One region of the Streptomyces sparsogenes subsp. cuspidosporus genome, then DNA from elsewhere that is predicted to be linked to it. Evidence: riboswitches for the same ligand, from Rfam matches in the RefSeq annotation. Region 1 holds a riboswitch; the other holds the start of a gene.

Region 1 (6,950 bases):
GGCGTCGGCAGGCTGGCTTGCGGTCGACGTCTTGATGCTTGGCTTGGAGTCCGTATGCTGGCCTCCTGAACTGCTGCAGCCGACAGTGGCGGCAAGAGTTCCGCAGACAGCGATCGCGGCGATCCCATGGTATTTCAGTGGCTTGTGCCGTAAGTGCATTTCGGGTCTCCTTTAATCGGCGGGTGACGACCCTACCGGCCGGGCGACCAAGGGGTGGAAAGCACTGGTCAGGGCCTATTTCCCTAGCACTCGATCACGTTGACCGCGAGCCCGCCCCGCGCCGTCTCCTTGTACTTGACCTTCATGTCGGCGCCCGTCTCCTTCATGGTCTTGATGACCTTGTCGAGGGAGACGTGGTGCCGCCCGTCCCCGCGCAGGGCCATGCGGGCCGCCGTGACGGCCTTGACCGAGGCCATGCCGTTGCGCTCGATGCAGGGGATCTGGACGAGGCCGCCGACGGGGTCGCAGGTGAGGCCGAGGTTGTGTTCCATGCCGATCTCGGCGGCGTTCTCGACCTGTTCGGGGGAGCCGCCCAGGACCTCGGCGAGGCCGCCGGCGGCCATGGAGCAGGCGGAGCCGACCTCGCCCTGGCAGCCGACCTCGGCGCCGGAGATGGAGGCGTTCTCCTTGAAGAGCATGCCGATGGCGCCCGCGGCGAGGAGGAAGCGGACGACGCCGTCCTCGTCGGAGCCGGGGACGAAGTGGGTGTAGTAGTGGAGGACGGCGGGGATGATGCCGGCCGCGCCGTTGGTGGGGGCGGTGACCACGCGGCCGCCGGCGGCGTTCTCCTCGTTGACGGCCATGGCGTAGAGGGTGACCCACTCCATGGCGCGGGTGGCCGGGTCGCCCTCGGAGCGCAGGGCGCGGGCCGCGGTGGCGGCGCGGCGACGGACCTTGAGGCCGCCGGGGAGGATGCCCTCGCGGGACAGGCCGCGCTCGACGCAGCCGCGCATCACCTGCCAGATCTCCAGCAGGCCCTCGCGGATCTCCGTCTCGGTGCGCCAGGCCTTCTCGTTCTCCAGCATCAGCGCCGAGATGGACAGGCCGGTCTCATGGGACAGGCGCAGCAGCTCGTCGCCGGTGCGGAAGGGGTACTTCAGCACGGTGTCGTCGAGCTTGATGCGGTCCGCGCCGACCGCGTCCTCGTCCACGACGAAGCCGCCGCCGACCGAGTAGTAGGTCTTCTCCAGGAGGGGGAGGCCATCGGCGTCGTACGCGAAGAGGGTCATGCCGTTGGCGTGGTACGGCAGCGAGCGGCGGCGGTGCAGGACCAGCTCGGCGGACTCGTCGAACCCGATCTCGTGCTCGGCGCCGATCTCCGCGCCGAGCAGCCGCAGCCGCTTGGTGGTGCGGATGCGCTCCACCTCGTCGTCGGCGGTCTCGACGTCCACCGTGCGCGGGGAGTGGCCCTCCAGGCCGAGGAGGACGGCCTTGGGGGTGCCGTGGCCGTGGCCGGTGGCGCCGAGGGAGCCGAAGAGCTCGGCGCGCACGGCGGAGGTGTGGGCCAGCAGGCCGTCGTTCTTCAGCCGGCGGACGAACATCCGCGCGGCCCGCATGGGGCCGACCGTGTGGGAACTGGACGGTCCGATGCCGATCGAGAAGAGGTCGAAGACGGAGATGGCCACGGGGGAGCTCCTTGGATCTGCACGGAGTGCGTGCGTGTGGTGCGGGGTGGGTGGGGGCGCCGGGGTGGTGCGCCCCCCTCCACCTTCCGGCCCGGATTACTTGGTGAGGTCCGGGTACAGCGGGTGCTTGTCGGCGAGCGCGGTGACGCGCGCCTTGAGCGCCTCCGCGTCGTAGGACGGCTTGAGCGCCTCGGCGATGACGTCGGCGACCTCGCGGAAGTCGTCGGCGGTGAAGCCGCGGGTGGCCAGCGCGGGGGTGCCGATGCGCAGGCCGGAGGTCACCATCGGGGGGCGCGGGTCGTTCGGGATGGCGTTGCGGTTGACCGTGATGCCGATCTCGTGGAGGCGGTCCTCGGCCTGCCGGCCGTCCAGCTCGGAGTCGCGCAGGTCGACCAGGACGAGGTGGACGTCGGTGCCGCCGGACAGCACGGCGACGCCGGCCTCGGCCACGTCCGGCTGGGTGAGCCGCTCGGCCAGCAGCTTGGCGCCCTCGAGGGTACGCTGCTGGCGCTCCTTGAAGGCCGAGCCAGCCGCGATCTTGAAGGCCACGGCCTTGGCGGCGACCACGTGCTCCAGCGGGCCGCCCTGCTGACCGGGGAAGACCGCGGAGTTGATCTTCTTGGCCAGCTCGGCCGTGGAGAGGATCACGCCGCCGCGCGGGCCGCCGAGGGTCTTGTGCGTCGTGGTGGTGACCACATGGGCGTGCGGCACCGGGGAGGGGTGCAGCCCGGCCGCCACCAGGCCCGCGAAGTGGGCCATGTCCACCATCAGGTAGGCGCCGACCTCGTCCGCGATCCGGCGGAAGGCCGCGAAGTCGAGCTGGCGCGGGTACGCCGACCAGCCGGCGATCACCAGCTTGGGGCGGTGCTCCTTGGCCAGCCGCTCGACCTCGTCCATGTCGACCAGGCCGGTCTCGGCGTCCACGTGGTAGGGCACCACGTTGTAGAGCTTGCCGGAGAAGTTGATCTTCATGCCGTGGGTGAGGTGCCCGCCGTGCGCCAGGTTCAGCCCCAGGATGGTGTCGCCGGGGGAGAGCAGGGCGAACATCGCGGCCGCGTTGGCCTGGGCGCCGGAGTGCGGCTGGACATTGGCCGCCTCGGCCCCGAAGAGCGCCTTGACCCGGTCGATCGCGATCTGCTCGACCACGTCGACGTGCTCACAGCCGCCGTAGTAGCGGCGGCCCGGGTAGCCCTCGGCGTACTTGTTGGTCAGGACCGAGCCCTGGGCCTCCATGACCGCGACCGGAGCGAAGTTCTCCGAAGCGATCATCTCCAGGGTGGACTGCTGGCGGTGGAGTTCGGCGTCGACCGCGGCGGCTACGTCCGGGTCGAGCTCGTGCAGGGGGCTGTTGAGAAGCGACATCAGGGTCCCGATCGAAGGAGGGGGTCAGTTTTCGGCGAAGGCGGCGTACTCGTCGGCGGAGAGCAGCTCGTCCGGCTCGTCCGTCACCCGCACCTTGAACAGCCAGCCGCCCTCGAAGGGGGCGGAATTCACCAGCGCCGGGTCGTTGACCACATCCTCGTTGATCTCGGTGACCTCGCCGGTGACCGGCGCGTACAGATCGCTGACGGACTTCGTGGACTCCAGCTCACCACAGGTCTCGCCCGCGGTGACCGTCGTGCCGACCTCCGGGAGCTGGACGTAGACGACGTCGCCGAGCGCGTTGGCCGCGAACTCGGTGATGCCGACCGTCGACACGCCGTCCTCGCCGGCGGCCGACAGCCACTCGTGCTCCTTGCTGTAACGCAGCTGCTGGGGGTTGCTCATAATGCGATTCTCCTGGATACGGGGGAGTGCTTGGGAAACGGGTCTTGCCTGGTGGGACAGGCGGTATGGGCGGGTACGCACGGGAGTGCCCCGGCGCCGCCCGCGCGCCGGGCGGCCCGGCGCGTGCTCGGTGCGGCTCAGCGCCGCTCGTGGGAAGCGCTCAGCGCCACCCGCAGGAGCGCTCAGCGCCGGTCGTCCAGCGCTCAGCGCCGGTCGTCCAGCGCTCAGCGCCGGTCGTCCAGCGCCCAGCGCCGCCCGCAGAGCGCTCAGCGCCGCTTGTAGAAGGGGAGGGCCACGACCTCGTACGGCTCATGGGTACCGCGGATGTCCACCGCCACTCCCGACGTGCCCGGCGCGGCGTGCGCGGCGTCCACGTACGCGATCGCGATCGGCTTGCCGAGGGTGGGCGAGGGCGCGCCCGAGGTGACCTCGCCGATCACCGCGCCGTCCGCGCCGACCACCGCGTACCCCGCGCGCGGGACCCGGCGGCCCGCCGCGACCTGGCCGACCAGCACCCGCGGCGGGTCGGTCTCGGCCCGCCGCCCCGCCTCCTCAAGCGCCGCGCGGCCGACGAAGTCACCGGGCTTGTCGAACTTCACCACCCGGCCGAGCCCCGCGTCGAACGGCGTCGTCGCGCGGGTCAGCTCGTGCCCGTACAGCGGCATCCCGGCCTCCAGGCGCAGCGTGTCCCGGCAGGACAGCCCGCACGGGACCAGCCCGGCCGGCGCACCGGCCTCGGACAGCGCCCGCCACAGCCGCTCGGCGTCGTGCGGGGCGACGAACAGCTCGAAGCCGTCCTCGCCTGTGTAGCCGGTACGCGCGATCAGCGCCGGGACGCCCGCGACGGTGCCCGGCAGGCCCGCGTAGTACTTGAGGCCGTCCAGGTCCGCGTCGGTCAGCTCGCGCAGGATCGCCGGGGAGGCCGGACCCTGGACGGCGATCAGCGCGTAGGCGTCCCGGTCGTCCCGTACGGCCGCCTCCAGGCCCGCGGCGCGCTCGGTCAGCGCGTCCAGCACTACCTGGGCGTTCCCCGCGTTGGCCACCACCAGGAACTCCTGCTCCGCCAGGCGGTAGACGATCAGGTCGTCCAGGATGCCGCCCTCGGCGTCGCAGATCATGGTGTAGCGGGCGCGGCCGACGGCGAGCGCCGACAGATGGCCCACCAGCGCGCGGTCCAGGGCAGCGCCCGCCTCCGGGCCGGTGAGCGTGATCTCGCCCATGTGCGAGAGGTCGAACAGGCCGGCGCGGGTGCGCACCGCGGTGTGCTCGTCGCGCTCGCTCCCGTAGCGCAGCGGCATCTCCCAGCCGGCGAAGTCGGTCATGGTGGCGCCGAGCGCCCGGTGCAGCGCGTCCAGCGCGGTACGGCGGGGGGCGGGCGGGGCGTCGGTCACGGGGGCACCGGTCAGGGGGGCGTCGGTCATGGGGCTGGCTCCAGGGCGGGACGGTGACGGGGACGACGAGGACTGTCCTCCCCATCTGTCATCGGAACCTGAGAGGTTCGCCGTGACCCTCCTTCCGCCCGACGCCGGGGGCGTCGTCGCAAAGAGCGGTCCGGCTTGCACCGTGGGTGGAGCCACGCCAGCGGCTCGCTTTTCAGATCTGCCTCGCCCGCGCGGTATCGGGGCCTGAGAGATTCAAGGGAGGACTTGCTCCTTCGGCGCCCCGGACGGCCGGCACTGCTGCCGGTGGCCGAGGACTCTCCCGCGCGGATTCAAGCGGCCGGTATGGAGTTGCGCGCAACATCATCGCACGTACGCCCGAGAAGGGAAGACCCGCTCGGGCGGAACCCCGGCCCGGACCCGGCTCACAACGGGGCGAAACCCCGATGCACAGGGATCAGAGGCCCAGCCCACGGCAATACCACCTTGCTGGACATTACCTTTTCTTGACACTCTTCGGGAACGAGCCGCAGTGACCGGACCTAGGAGGACGATCACGGTGCAGGGGCAGGGTACGTACGCGACGACATGGGGGCCCCTGCCGGTGACGCAGGGGGCGGCGCCGACCGGGGGAGCGCTCAGACCGGGGTGCCCGGCGGCCGTCCAGGACCTGCGCGGCGACGGCGGCGCCGCGCGGCCCGGCGCCCGTGAGCTGCGCTACCGGGCCGGCGATGTGGTGGTCGCCTCGGGACTGCCCGGCAGCGGCAAGAGCACCATGATCGACCGCACCGTGCCCCGCCTGGACCAGCGCGGCGGGCCGGTGCTGCGGGTCGACTCGCAGGACACCCGCGAGCGCTGGGAGCGGCGGATGCCCCACTGGCTGCCCTACGCCCTCTACCGGCCGCTGGTGCGCTGCGCCCACTACACCGGGCTGCGCCGGGCGCTGCGCTCGGGGGCCAGTCTCGTGGTGCACGACTGCGGCACCCTCCCCTGGGTCCGCCGCTGGCTGGCCCGCGACGCCCGGCGCACCGGCCGCGGGCTGCACATGGTGCTGCTCGACGTGGACGCCGCGGTGGCGCTGGAGGGGCAGACCGCCCGCGGCCGGGTGGTCTCCCGCTACGCCTTCGGCCGGCACCGCCGCGCGGTGGGGCGGCTGGTCGCGACCGCGGAGGGCGGGCGGCCGCCCGAAGGCTGCGCCTCGGTGGCGCTGCTGGATCGGACGGCCGCGAGCGCGCTGCGCCGGATCGGCTTCGACTGAGCCGAGCCGGCCGGCCTTCGACTGAACTGGCTGGCTGCTTGGCCGGCCGGCGGGCGGGTGGCGGCGCGGCGGGGCGTCGCCGTCAGGGGCGCGCGTCGGCCCCGGCACCGTCCGCGTCCACCGGGTGGGGCAGCGGCATGGGGGCCACGGAGTCGTCGGCCGCCCCGGGCGCGGACCCGGGGGCGGCCAGCGGGGTGGCGGCCGTGGTGGTGGGCTTCTCGGCGGTCTTCTTCCCGGGCTTCTTGGCCGGCTTCTCGGACGTCTTCCTGCCCGTCTTCTTGCCGGGCTTGTCGGTGTGGGGCTTGGGGGAGGGCTTCGCCGTGTCGGGCTTGGCGGCGCCGAGCTCCGGGGCACCGGTCCCGGGGGCGCCCGGCTGCGTGGCGGCCGTCGGCCCGGTGGGCTTGGCGGCGAGGGCCGACGCGTCCTCGGCGAGGCTCGTCGCCTCGTCCGGGAACGGCAGCAGCGGGGGCATCACGGGGAAGTCCCGCCCGGGGAGCGGGCCGACGACGGCGCCGATCAGCCCGACGATCGCGTCGGCGATGCGGGGGATCGCCACGGTGGCCGCGTTCGAGTCGCCGGCCGCGACGGCGTCCAGCAGGTCGTCGATCGCCCGCTGCAGCGCGTCCAGCGGGTCCGTCGAGATGTCCGAAGGCGTCGGCTGGGCGGCGAAGGGAGGCATCACGGCCCCGCCCTCCCCGACGGCCCCGCCCTCCCCGACGGCCCCGCCCTCCCCGGCGGCCTGCGGCGGCACGGTGATCCGGCCCTGATCCTGAGCCTGGCCCTGATCCTCGCCCTGAGCCTGGCCCTCGCCGGAGCCCTGCGAAGGCGTCGGGTCCTGGGCCTGCCCCCGGCGGTGCGCGGCGGCCCGCGGGGCGCCGGCCTTGTCGGCCGACTCGCGGACGGCCTTCACCGCGCTGTCGA
Region 2 (6,950 bases), on a different contig from region 1:
CGCCGCGGCGGAGCAGGCGGCCAAGCCCAGCCTGCGCGGCAAGCCCGTGATCGTCGGCGGTCTGGGGCCGCGCGGCGTGGTCTCCACGGCCTCCTACGAGGCGCGGGTGTTCGGGGTCCGTTCGGCCATGGCGATGGCCCAGGCCCGCCGCCTGTGTCCGAACGCGGCGTACCTCGCCCCCCGCTTCGCCGTGTACCGCCAGGTGAGCGACATCGTCATGGGGCTGCTGGGCGCGCTGTCCCCGCTGGTGGAGCCCCTGAGCCTGGACGAGGCGTTCGTGGATCTGGAGGCCGGCGGTGTCCCGGCCTCCCCCGAGGCGGCGCGGGCCGTGGGGGAGCGGCTGCGGGCGGACATCGCGGCCGCCACCGGGCTGACCGGCTCGGTGGGCCTGGCCGGTTCCAAGATGCTCGCCAAGATCGCCTCCGAGCAGGCCAAGCCCGATGGGCTGGTGCTCATCGAGCCGGGCACCGAATGGGAGCTGCTGGGGCCGATGTCGGTGCGCACCCTCCCGGGGGTGGGCCCGGCCACCGCGGAGGCGCTGCGCCGGGCGGGGATCCACACCGTCGCCGAGACCCGGGAGGCGGGGGAGGAGGAGCTGGTGCGGCTGCTGGGCAAGGCCCATGGCGCCTCGCTGTACGCGATGGCCTGCGGGCGGGACGACCGGCCGGTCGTCGCCGAGCGGGACGCCAAGTCCGTGTCGGTGGAGGACACCTTCGACGTCGACCTCACCGACCGCACCCGGGTGCAGGTGGAGGTGGCGCGGCTGGCCGACCGGTGTGTGCGGCGGCTGCGCGAGGCCGGCCGCTCGGGGCGCACGGTCGTGCTCAAGGTGCGGCGTTACGACTTCTCCACGCTGACCAGGTCCGAGACGCTGCGCGGACCGACGGACGACCCGGCGGTGGTGCGGGAGGCCGCGGCGCGGCTGCTCGAGGGGGTGGACACCACGGCGGGCGTGCGGCTGCTGGGGGTGGGCGTGAGCGGCCTGGCGGACTACACCCAGGAGGACCTCTTCGCCCAGGCCGCGCAGGCCGCCCACGAGGCCGAGGAGGCCCAGGAGGTGACGGAGGGGGCGGGGGAGGCCGGAGGGGCGCCGGAGGCCCTCCCGGCGGCCCTGGAGGAGGGCGGTGAGGACGTCGCCCGGCCCCGCCGCTGGCTGCCCGGCGCCGATGTGCGACACGCCGAGTACGGGGCGGGGTGGGTGCAGGGCAGCGGGGTCGGCCGGGTGACCGTGCGGTTCGAGGACCCCTGGTCGGCGCCGGGCCGGGTGAGGACCTTCGCGGTCGACGACCCGGCGCTGGAGCCGTCGGAGCCGCTGCCGCTGGTGCGCCCCGAGCCCGCCGCCGGCCCGGACGAAAGCCCCGCCATCCCGGACGAAAGCCCCGGCCACGACCGGGACCAGGCTCATGACCAGCACCAGGCTCACGCCCCGGACCCCGGCCATGACCACGGCCCCGGCCACGACCCGGGCCGGGCTCACGACCCGGCCCAGGCCCACGACCGGGACCGCGGGCGGGCTCAGCCGCTCACATCGAGCCCGTAGTGGTGGTAGAGCTGCAGCTCCTGCTCGGGCGACAGATGGCGGCCGACGCCGAAGTCCGGCGCGTCCTTGATCAGCGCCCGCTCGTACGGCACCCGCAGCGTGTCGCCGACGATCTCGCTCGGTTCCAGCGGCACGAACACATCCCGGCTGAACAGCCCGGTGCGTACGGCCGCCCACTCCGGCTCGCCGGTCGCGTCGTCGAGGTAGACCTCGTCCACCGTGCCGATCTTCGTGCCATCGCGGTCGAAGGCCTTGCGGCCGATGAGGGTCCGCGGATCGATGTCGGTCTGCACACTCTCTCCCACAGGTGGCCATTCTTCCGTGACTTCCCGTGATTCCTACGAAAAGCCACAACGCCGCGCGCGTCCACTCGAGCGCTCTCCGAAAGATCCCGCCGACAGGCTCGCTGGTAGGCTGACTGTGGCTGCAGACCCCGTGCGGGAGAGTCCTCCGCCGACGTCGTCGGAGGCGCCGAAGGAGCAAATCCTCCCCGGAATCTCTCAGGCACACGTACCGCGCGGGTGAGGTCACTCTGGAAAGCAGGGTGGGCCACGGGCGAGCACGGCTCCGGGACCCCTCCTCACCGACGGTGAAAGCCGGACCGCCGCCCGCGGACCGGTGAAGCTCTCAGGTCGAGATGACAGAGGGGGAGGCCGTTCGGGCACCCGCGCCGTGGTGTCCCTCATCGGTCGTACAGACCAGGAGGCCTCGCAGATGACCGCCAACCGCACCTCACTGACCGAGCTCGAGCGCGGTACGCCATTCGAGCAGCGCCATGTGGGACCCGACGCCGAGGCGCAGGCCAAGATGCTCGCGCAGGTCGGGTTCGGCTCGCTCGACGAACTCACCCAGGCCGCCGTTCCGGACGTCATCAAGAGCACCGAGCAGCTGGGGCTGCCCCCGGCCCGCAGCGAGGCCGAGGTGCTGGCCGAGCTGCGCGGCCTCGCCGAGCGCAACCAGCTGCTCGCCCCCATGATCGGCCTGGGCTACCACGGGACCTTCACCCCTCCGGTGATCCTGCGCAATGTGCTGGAGAACCCGGCCTGGTACACGGCGTACACGCCCTACCAGCCCGAGATCTCCCAGGGCAGGCTGGAGGCGCTGCTCAACTTCCAGACGGTCGTCGCCGATCTCACCGGGCTGCCCACCGCCGGCGCCTCGCTGCTCGACGAGGCCACCGCCGCCGCCGAGGCCATGGCGCTGTCCCGGCGGGTGGGCAAGGTCAAGCAGGGCGTGTTCCTGGTCGACGCCGACGCTCTGCCGCAGACCGTCGCGGTCATCCGGACCCGGGCCGAGCCCACCGGCGTCGAGGTGGTCGTCACCGACCTCTCGCAGGGCATACCGGCCGAGGTGGCCGAGCGCGGCGTGTTCGGCGTGCTGCTCCAGTACCCCGGGGCCTCCGGCGCCGTCCGGGACCTCCGCCCGGTCATCGAGCGGGCCCATGAGCTGGGCGCCGTGGTCACCGTCGCCGCGGACCTGCTCGCCCTCACCCTGCTCACCCCGCCCGGGGAGCTGGGCGCCGACATCGCGGTCGGCAGCAGCCAGCGGTTCGGGGTGCCGATGGGCTTCGGCGGGCCGCACGCCGGCTTCATGGCCGTTCGCGAGGCCTACGCCCGCAGCCTGCCCGGCCGGCTGGTGGGCGTCTCGGTCGACGCCGACGGCGACAAGGCGTACCGCCTTGCCCTGCAGACCCGCGAGCAGCACATCCGCCGCGAGAAGGCCACCAGCAACATCTGCACCGCCCAGGTGCTGCTCGCCGTGATGGCCGGCATGTACGCCGTCTACCACGGCCCGGAGGGCCTGCGGACCATCGCCCGGCGCACCCACCGCTACGCGGCCGTGCTCGCCGAGGGGCTGCGCGCCGGGGGCGTGGAGATCGTGCACGGGGCGTTCTTCGACACCCTCACCGCCCATGTCCCGGGCCGGGCCGCCGAGGTCGTGACCGCGGCCCGCGAGGCCGGGGTCAATCTGCGCCTGACCGACGCCGACCACGTGGGCATCGCCTGCGACGAGACCACCGGACGGGCCCAGCTGGCCGCCGTGTGGTCGGCCTTCGGCGTGGACGGCGGCCTGCCGGCCATCGACGAGCTGGACGCCGCGGCGGCCGACGCGCTCCCCGCCGAGCTGCTGCGCACCGACACGTATCTGACCCACCCGGTCTTCCACCGGCACCGCTCCGAGACCGCGATGCTGCGCTACCTGCGGCGCCTGGCCGACCGCGACTACGCCCTGGACCGGGGCATGATCCCGCTCGGCTCCTGCACCATGAAGCTGAACGCCACCACCGAGATGGAGCCGGTCACCTGGCCGGAGTTCGGGGCGCTGCACCCCTTCGCGCCCGTCGAGCAGGCCCAGGGCTATCTGACGCTGATCCGCGAGCTGGAGGAGCGGCTGGCCGAGGTCACCGGCTACGACAAGGTGTCCCTGCAGCCGAACGCCGGATCGCAGGGCGAGCTGGCCGGGCTGCTGGCCGTCCGGGCCTACCACCGGGCCAACGGCGACGAGCGCCGCACCGTCTGCCTCATCCCGTCCTCCGCGCACGGCACCAACGCCGCCAGCGCCGTGATGGCGGGCATGAAGGTCGTCGTGGTCAAGACCGGCGAGGACGGCGAGGTGGACGCCGACGACCTGCGCGCCAAGATCGAGCGGTACGGCGACGAGCTGGCCGTCCTGATGGTCACCTACCCCTCCACGCACGGCGTGTTCGAGGAGCACATCGGCGAGATCTGCGCGGCCGTGCACGACGCGGGCGGCCAGGTCTACGTGGACGGCGCGAACCTCAACGCGCTGGTGGGGCTGGCCCGGCCGGGCCGGTTCGGCGGCGATGTCTCCCACCTGAACCTGCACAAGACCTTCTGCATCCCGCACGGCGGCGGCGGCCCCGGCGTGGGCCCGGTCGCGGTGCGCGAGCACCTGGCGCCGTACCTGCCCAACCACCCGCTGCAGCCCGCGGCGGGCCCGGCGACCGGGGTGGGCCCGGTCGCGGCCGCGCCCTGGGGTTCGGCGGGCATCCTGCCGATCTCGTGGGCGTACGTGCGGCTGATGGGCGCCGAGGGGCTGCGCCGGGCGACCCAGGTGGCGGTGCTCAGCGCCAACTACATCGCCAAGCGGCTGGAGCCGCACTACCCGGTGCTCTACACCGGCCCCGGCGGCCTGGTCGCCCACGAGTGCATCATCGACCTGCGGCCGCTGACCAAGGCGACCGGGGTGAGCGTCGACGATGTCGCGAAGCGGCTGGTGGACTACGGGTTCCACGCGCCCACGATGTCCTTCCCGGTCGCCGGCACGCTGATGATCGAGCCGACGGAGAGCGAGGACCTGGCGGAGCTGGACCGGTTCTGCGAGGCGATGATCGCCATCCGGGCGGAGATCGAGAAGGTCGGCTCGGGGGAGTGGCCCGAGGACGACAATCCGCTGCGGAACGCCCCGCACACGGCGGCCGCGCTGAGCGGGGAGTGGGCGCACCCCTACACCCGGTCGGAGGCGGCCTTCCCGGCCGGGGTGTCGGCGTCCGACAAGTACTGGCCCCCGGTGCGGCGGATCGACGGCGCCTTCGGCGACCGCAACCTGGTCTGCTCCTGCCCGCCGCTGGAGTCGTACGACAGCTGACCGGCACGCCCGGTCGGATACGGGGCCGGTGCGGCGCGGGCGCCGGGCCGGCCCCTTGAATCAATCTGCGGGCGGGAGGTGTCGGGCCGCTAGGCCGCGGTGACGACGCGCTCGGCGTCCAGCGGTCGGCGCGGCGCGATGACCTGCCCGTCCGGCAGCAGCTCACCGGTGTCCTCGAAGAGGAGGACGCCATTGCACAACAGGCTCCAGCCCTGCTCGGGGTGGTGCGCCACGAGATGGGCGGCCTCCCGGTCGGCGGAGTCGGCTGACGGGCACGGTGGCTGATGCTGGCACATGGAAGGGATCTCTCGCTGTGGTGTGGTGGGTTTCCTGTGGCTTGCCGCGGCAGTCATGGCCGCCCCCCGTTGGTCAGTCGGTTCGTTGCTCCCAGTGTTGCCCTACGGGCCGGTTCCCGCAGGGATTTCGCGGCACCGGTACTGCTAGATGATGACGCATTCGGGCGTGCGTCGGTTCATCATGGCGGGACTGTTACGAGCCTGCGGCGAAGCGCCCCGTGATCCCTCCTCGGATCACGGGGCGCTTCGGGCGCGGGCGGCGGCCGGCCGCGGGCGGGTCAGGCGGAGGAGCCGAGCAGGGGGGTCGGCGTCGGCGTCAGCCGCAGGGTCAGCACCGGCAGCAGGTCAGCCGCGCGGTGCGGGCGGTGGGCGGCGATCCCGGGCGGGGCGGGGGTCAGCGGCACCAGCAGGTCGGCGGCGGCGAGGTGGCCCTCGGCGGGGTCGGCGGCCGGGTCGCCGCGCAGCCACAGCGTCAGCATGTACAACTCGGGGATGGACAGCAGACGGGGCTGGTACACCGAGGGCAGCGACTCGGCCTGGCGCAGCGCCTGTTCGGCCGAGGCCACGTACGGACCTTCGGAGAAGTGGGAGAACACCCAGCCGTCGGCGGCCAGCATCGCCTCGGCGGAGGCCGCCGTACGGTCACCGTCGCGGATCAGGAACCGCCATCCGGTGAGTCGGGCGCGCGGCGGGCCGTCGGCGGCGGTGATGTCGTCCAGGACGTGGACGGGCAGGGGGAGTTCCAGCTCGAAGGGTCCGTCCAGGGAGCCGAGGACCGGGGTGCGGGCGGCGGTGGGAGAGCCAAGGGCCGTGCGGATGCTGTTCAGAGCAGGCGCTGGAGCCGGAGGGACGTGCAGCGGCATGGTGGGTCGCCTCTCACTTCGGAGACACGGTGGAGCGCTGGCGTGCCAGGTACGAATGGCGCTGGGGGTGTGCGCGGGTCAGAGGGGGCCTGAGCGAACGTCAGGGAACGGTCTCTCTGCCTCGGTTACCGAGCTTATACGACAAGTGTTCCCGTCGTGTTTCATGTACCTGTCCCCGGTATTGCGGGCAAGCACTTATCCGGTCCGCCAGGGCCCGGGCATTTTCGCCGATTCTCTGCCATATGCACGGATATGACCTGGCATTTTAACCCACGCCGGGTAGGCTTGATCTCGCCGGTGTTTTTCGTCACGACAATCCGGTGCTGTGCAGAGCCTATCGGCTGAGCCGCCCGCGCGGGGCGTTATCGATCACATTGGCTGGGCATCATCGAGCGTGATGTACGCGGCCGGCGCCGCTGATCCACTTGAGGAAGGACGCTTCGATGGGGGACAAGGTCATAGCCGGGGAGTTCGATCCGTCCGGCCGGCAGCGGCAGCGCGCGAGGCTCCGGAAGGGCCTCGAGGCGCTGGCCCGGCTCCTGGCCGAGAGGCGATTCGACCGCCCGAAGAATCTCATGGGGCTGGAGATCGAGCTGAATCTCGCGGACGCCGACGGGATGCCGAGGATGATGAACACGGAGG

What was found. A riboswitch is a leader RNA that binds a small molecule or an ion and turns the genes downstream of it on or off. The one in region 1 is predicted to bind glycine.
Region 2: it holds a riboswitch for glycine, as region 1 does, so the genes downstream of both, gcvP (aminomethyl-transferring glycine dehydrogenase) here and gcvT (glycine cleavage system aminomethyltransferase GcvT) in region 1, are expected to answer to the same signal.

What each region holds. Positions count from the first base shown of each region.
Region 1 covers NZ_BAAASD010000034.1:18,281-25,230, forward strand. The annotation lists gene ABFY07_RS30590 (hypothetical protein) at 1-159, opposite strand, end outside; gene ABFY07_RS30595 (L-serine ammonia-lyase) at 243-1,625, opposite strand; gene glyA (serine hydroxymethyltransferase) at 1,722-2,987, opposite strand; gene gcvH (glycine cleavage system protein GcvH) at 3,012-3,392, opposite strand; gene gcvT (glycine cleavage system aminomethyltransferase GcvT) at 3,659-4,813, opposite strand; glycine riboswitch at 4,996-5,106, opposite strand; gene ABFY07_RS30615 (AAA family ATPase) at 5,331-6,029, shown strand; gene ABFY07_RS30620 (hypothetical protein) at 6,112-6,950, opposite strand, start outside.
Region 2 covers NZ_BAAASD010000008.1:249,903-256,852, reverse strand. The annotation lists gene ABFY07_RS13610 (DNA polymerase IV) at 1-1,540, shown strand, start outside; gene ABFY07_RS13605 (PRC-barrel domain-containing protein) at 1,516-1,845, opposite strand; glycine riboswitch at 1,969-2,066, shown strand; glycine riboswitch at 2,068-2,191, shown strand; gene gcvP (aminomethyl-transferring glycine dehydrogenase) at 2,255-5,149, shown strand; gene ABFY07_RS13595 (DUF5999 family protein) at 5,239-5,445, opposite strand; gene ABFY07_RS13590 (hypothetical protein) at 5,724-6,308, opposite strand; gene ABFY07_RS13585 (glutamate-cysteine ligase family protein) at 6,752-6,950, shown strand, end outside.